Regions from separate parts of the Bacillus sp. D386 genome, predicted to be linked through region 1. Evidence: riboswitches for the same ligand, from Rfam matches in the RefSeq annotation. Region 1 holds a riboswitch; the other holds the start of a gene.
The links. Region 1 has a riboswitch for cobalamin ahead of FHY45_RS11000 (ribonucleoside-diphosphate reductase subunit alpha). Riboswitches for the same ligand answer to the same signal wherever they lie in the genome.

Region 1 (3,219 bases):
GATTTAATCGTTAAATAAGCGATTTTTTCGTATAATCGGTCACAGTATTCAACGGCTTTCTCTGATTCCCAGGCAATGCCCTCAAGCGCTAATAAATGATGCCAGCCAAATGTCCCAAGTCCTATAGCACGATAATTTTTATTCGTTATATTTGCCTGAATGACCGGGATATTATTTAAATCAATGACATTATCAAGCATTCTCACCTGTATCTTAATTAAGCGTTCAAGGACATCTTCCTTTACAGCTTTGGCAAGGGAGATAGACGAAAGATTACATACAACAAAGTCACCCGGTGTTTTTTCAATAATAATTTTCCCATCCTCGGTTCTTTGTTCAATAACTTTGGTAGCACTTTGATTTTGCATAATTTCCGTACATAAATTACTGCAATATATCATTCCTTTATGGCGATTAGCATTAGAGCGGTTGACCGTATCCCGATAAAACATATAAGGTGTTCCTGTTTCAAGCTGAGAAATCATGATCGCCTTAAACACTTCAATGGCAGGTATTTCTTTTTTGGAAAGCTGCGGATGATTGATACATTCAGTATATTTTTGTCTGAATTGGCCATCCCCTGCTTCTTCATCAAAATAATCTTCAAGAGAATATCCCATTACTTTTCTTACTTCATGCGGATCAAATAAATACCAGGTACCCCGCTCCTTGACCATTTCCATAAATAAATCCGGAATGCAAACACCAGTAAATAAATCATGCGTTCGAAAACGTTCATCCCCATTATTTAAACGCGCTTCGAGGAAGGCAAATATATCCTTATGCCAAACATCCAGATAAACTGCAATGGCACCCTGTCTTTGGCCCAGTTGGTCCACACTGACGGCGGTATTATTTAATTGCTTCATCCATGGTATAACTCCTGAGGAAACACCCTTAAATCCTTTAATATCACTGCCTCGCGCTCTAATTTTCCCTAAATAAACACCTATTCCTCCGCCATTTTTAGATAGATTGGCAATATCGGTGTTTGAATCATAGATACCTTGCAAACTATCATCAACAGTATCGATAAAACAACTGGATAATTGGCCATAGCTTTTCCCAGCATTAGCAAGCGTAGGAGTTGCCACCGTCATATATAGATTGGATAAGGCCCAATATGCTTCTCTTATTAATTTGATTCGCTGTTCTTTAGGCTCATTCATCATTAATGTCATGGCAATAATCATAAACCGTTCCTGAGGAAGTTCATATAAGCTTCCATGATGAGATTTGGCTAAATAGCGATCTGCCAGCGTCCGAATGCCAATATACGTAAACAACTGATCTTTTGATGAATCGATGACTGCTTCGAGTTCATTGATTTCGTCTTCCGTATATTCATTTAACAATGCTGGATTATAAATCCCCATATCAGTCAATAGTTCAACAAGCTGATGAAAGCTCCCATATTTGTGTGTTAAATCATATCCCCGGCTTTTTGAAGCTTTATCATATAACTGGTCTAAATAAATAGTTGCCGCCACAAATGTCCAATCAGGCTCATCAGCAGAGATACGCTCTACGGCGCTTAGTACCAGTAAATTCACCAACTCTTTCTTGCTATAGTCAGACTTATACTCAAGTGCTGTCTTGATTTTTTCTAAGTATTCCTCTGCTGAATAAATAGATGTATAGGAACTAACACATTCCTTTATGTATGTTTCTATGCTTTTTAAATTTATGACTTCCAGACTTGCATAGTTTGATTCGTAAGATACTGCCATACTAATTTCCCCCTTATTGTTTGCCGATAAATCGATTAAAAACGTCTGTTCCCTCCACGCAAAAAATCCCATTGCCTAAAAATAAGCAATGGGAAAAGAAATAATAACAAGATTGAACTGTTCAATATTGCTATTTCATCCGTTCCACCCTCATTGCTCCCGATAAAGGCAAACCAGTGAAAAAGGCAGGTCTCCTGACTCATGCTTCGCTTTACTCTAAGTCCTTCCCATAGATTTCTCTACAGTGGTTTACTTATTTCATCAGCATTTACAGTTGCGGGTACAGTTCCGGATTTTAACCGGATTCCCTATTAAGTCGTAATACGACACCTTAAACACGTTAAAATCAATATATAGTATTTTAGATATAAAATGATAACAACATATAGAATTATAAATCTTATATGTGAAAATAGCAACTAAAATTCCGACAATTTATTTAGGCAATTGCTGGAGAAATTGATTGATAAATGCTTCGGATTCCAATCGAATTCCAATGTATGGCGGATGAACACGTTTATTGGCTTCAAGAGGAACCCCCAACCACAATACTTTTTGGTCAAGGATGACAAATGTGAAGCTTGGCCCATTCTGAAGATGGATATCCGGATCCAAATAGGAATGGGAATCTGGAGAATACATCATCAGTCTTGTTCTTGAGTTCCTCGTCTTCACTCTTTGAACAAAATCCGATGATAACACACTGGAATTTGGCAAGGAAAGGATAATGGAAGATTGGGCTTTTTTTAAATCCTGATAGAACCCTTCCAAATTTCTTGCATAAATCCATTGTAATTTTGGATGATGGTTGGCAATCCATTTGCCTATTTGATCCATATTGACCATTTGATTCCGTTTCATTTGATATTGAACGAGCTGATGAAGAGTTTTTGTATGCGAAACTTTTGATTCTATAAACTCCACATCGCTGACATGAATCAGTTTCCCTTTTGTTCTGGTAATTGCAACATTTAACAGCCGTTCACTTTCCCTGCCCGTTAAAAGCATCCCTGCCCGATTTTGCGGATAACTATCTACACTATCAAATACCATTACTTCCCGTTCACTTCCCTGGAAACGATGGACAGTGGCAGCCAATATATCATGCAGGCCGTTCTCTTCCTCATATAGATCTTTAATTAATGTTTCCATCAATTGTGCCTGCGCACGATAAGGGGTTGCATAACCGATTGATTTACTCCCATTGCTGTAGGCTTCATGAATAACCTGAAAGGATAACAATAGATTCATCAAATTCATTCTAGAACCAGAGGAAGTGCCCGTAAAGCAGTGTTCCCCTGTGAAGCTCGTATTTAACAGTACGGAAGCACGATCTACAAAAGGTGTCTTTGAAACGATATCTTTTTTATTTATATGAACACTTGGATGATCGCCAACCAGTGAATTATAAACATATTGGTTCGTAAAAGCGGAGATATCCGGATGCATTCTCCTCTGTTCCTTTAATAAAAACAAATGAGTATGAAGT
Region 2 (3,219 bases), on a different contig from region 1:
GACTTATCACAATCTATTAAAGGCGAACCGATTACAGCGGGTTCAAAATTACATGTAAATCGGATTGCTAAACGGGATTCTAATTTTGTGAAAAAAATTCGTGAGGCAGGATTTGTCATTATTGGACAGACGAGTTCTCCGGAGTTTGGTCTGAAAAATATTACTGAGCCAGCTGTATATGGAGCGACACGTAATCCATGGAACCTGCAGCATTCATCGGGTGGATCAAGCGGCGGAGCATCAGCCAGTATAACTTCAGGTATGGTCCCAATTAGCGGTGCCAGTGATGGCGGCGGCTCTATTCGTATACCGGCATCATTCACTGGATTAGTAGGCTTGAAGCCAACAAGGGGAAGGACACCCGTTGGTCCAGGTGTGGGCCGCCAATGGCATGGAGCTGCGGTAGATTTTGCCTTAACCAAAACGGTTCGTGATAGTGCAGCTATGCTGGATGCCTTGCAAATCATTCAGCCGGATACTGCCTTTCAGGTACCTTTATATAATGGGAGCTATTTGAAGGAGCTTTCGAATCCATTGAAAGAAAGGTTTAAAATTGCTTTTTCCACAAAGTCTCCGGTGGGAACACCCGTTAGTGAAGAAGCTGTAGAAGCGGTACATAAGACAGTCAAATGGCTGGAACAGGCAGGGTTCACCGTTGAAGAATGTGATAATGGGGTAGATGGAATCCGCCTTATGGAAAATTACTATATTATGAATAGCGGAGAAATGGCAGCAGATATACTGTCCATTGAGGAAGCCATTGGACGGCCGATTACCGTTAATGATATAGAGATAGTCACATGGGTACTCAGAACTGCCGGGCAGAATGTATCAGCTGTTCAATTTACACGCAGTTTAGCTGAATGGGATACGGCAGCTGCACAAATGGCCAGGTTCAATGAGGATTATGATTTGTATTTGACGCCGGCAACAGCTTTCTCAGCTCCAAAGGTGGGCGAATTGACGCATACGGATGAACAGAGCTTGCAGTTATTGAAAGTAAATGAACTAAAACCCTCTGATCAGTTAGCAATGGTCTATGAAATGTTTAAACCAAGTTTAACGTATACGCCTTTTACACAGTTGGCGAACATCATCGGACAGCCTGCGATTAGCTTGCCTGTTCATATGACAGATTCTGGCTTACCCCTTGGAGTGCAATTGATGGCTCCAAAGGGAAGGGAAGATTGGCTTCTTAAAATAGGAGCGTTGTTAGAGCAATCCGATATATGGGTTGGACAGAAAGGGAATCCATATATTGGATGGTGATAAAAGTGATAGATCGACTAGAAGATGCGTGTAATTCAGTTGGTCAATTAAAACAGTCATTTCACTTGTTTATATTTATGAGAATTCCTATATATCGAAAATATCTTCCGTTTACATTTTCAACATGATATATTAATAATACGAAAATTTAAAACAATCATAAGTGCTCACTATTGTGAGGTAAAAGGGAATCCAGTGTAAATCTGGAACAGCCCCCGCTACTGTAAGAGCTGATGAAATCACGTGACCACCTTTAAATGAGGGAAGGTGTGAGAGTAAAGTGAAGCTCAGAGTCAGGAAACCTGCTTATGAATGTGTATTGCTTACTTTTCGGTGGGAAAAGGGATGGCGAACGTAGAGATGATTGTGTCTTTGCGCTGATTTTGACAGCGTTTTTTTGTCTGTGCATGAATCAAGCCTGTTTTCCTTAACCGGGAAGACAGGCTTTTTTATGTTTAATATTTCAGCGTGAATTCGCTAAATATAATAAATTTTGGAAAAGGGAGAATAGTGAGATGAAAAAGATTGCAAGCTTATCACTTTTGGTGTTCTTATCCGTTTTTGCATTGTTTGCATGCGGAAATGATGAGACAGTAAACAACCAGAAAAATGAAACAAACCAGGAAACTAGCGAGTATCCGAAAACACTGACAGATGGTCGTGGAGAAAAGGTAACAATAAAAGAAAAACCTTCAAGGATTGTTTCAACAACGTTGGCCATTGATGAATATTTATTGCCATTGGCAGAAGAGGAACGGATTGCAGCGGTTACGAAAATGTCTACAGACTCAGGGATTTCGAATGTAGCAGATCTAACAGATGGAATTGATACAAAAATTGAATCAGTCACATCTGAATTGGTGCTGTCACTTCAGCCTGATTTAGTGCTGATTCCTTCCTATGTAGATCCTGAGGTTCTTAAACAAATTGATGCAGCAGACATCACCACCTACCAACTTAAAGATGATTCCTCTATATCAGGTGTATTGGATGGTCTAATGGAGGTTGGTACCATTGTTGGCGAGGAAGATAAAGCAGAAGAAATCATAGCTGATGTCAAAAAGAGGATGTCAGATTTACAAACGAAAGCAAAAGCACAAACAGATAAAAAACGAGTGGTTTACTGGACACAGCAAAATTCTTCAGTTACTGAGAATACTACAATAGGAGAAATCATCACCTTAGCAGGCGGGATAAATGCCATTACAGAAGCGGGCATTACCGGTGAAGAGTATCCTGATTATCCGAATCTTTCAAAGGAAAAATTAGTTGAGTTAAATCCAGATGTGATTATTACAAGTGATTGGCAGTATGATGGCTCAAAAGCAACATTCGTCGAGGAATGGAAAAAGGATCCGGCACTTAAAAATCTTAAAGCCTTTAAGAATAATGAAGTGCATGTGATAGATAGCGCAAATTTAACAACGGCTTCCCATTTTGTGATTGAGGGAGCAGAAGATATTTATCAAGTTTTATATGGAGAATAATATGGTTTGTAAACAGTCTAAACAGGTTCTTATTTTTGGAATCCTGATTTGTTCCTTGCTCGTATCGTTACTTTTAGCAACCATGTATGGCGGGGTCATCGTTCCATTTACGGAAACTGTGAAAGTATTACTCTCACTGCTTCCATTTATAGAGTTTGACTATAACCCAATGTATGAAACAATCCTTGTGCAGATTCGCCTGGGGCGGGTTGTTGTGGCTGGATTAGTCGGGGCAGCCTTGGCAATATCGGGAGTCGTGATGCAAAGTGTGTTTCGCAACCCGATGGCTGACCCCGGCATAATTGGTGTTTCATCAGGTGGAGCATTCGGAGGTGTACTGGCCATCTATTTTGGTTTGGCCGCGATCCATTCTCTTTTCGTCCCATTAATGGGCTTTATCCTGGCTGCATTGACTTTGTTTGCAATTTATATGATTGCGACCAATCAAGGAAGGACCTCAGTA

Region 2: it holds a riboswitch for cobalamin, as region 1 does, so the genes downstream of both, FHY45_RS05725 (ABC transporter substrate-binding protein) here and FHY45_RS11000 (ribonucleoside-diphosphate reductase subunit alpha) in region 1, are expected to answer to the same signal.

The regions. Positions count from the first base shown of each region.
Region 1 is NZ_VEMV01000003.1:452,331-455,549, reverse strand. Features, by position in the region: gene FHY45_RS11000 (ribonucleoside-diphosphate reductase subunit alpha) at 1-1,730, opposite strand, end outside; cobalamin riboswitch at 1,898-2,079, opposite strand; gene FHY45_RS10995 (DEAD/DEAH box helicase) at 2,166-3,219, opposite strand, start outside.
Region 2 is NZ_VEMV01000002.1:146,982-150,200, reverse strand. Features, by position in the region: gene FHY45_RS05730 (amidase) at 1-1,269, shown strand, start outside; cobalamin riboswitch at 1,414-1,593, shown strand; gene FHY45_RS05725 (ABC transporter substrate-binding protein) at 1,785-2,756, shown strand; gene FHY45_RS05720 (FecCD family ABC transporter permease) at 2,758-3,219, shown strand, end outside.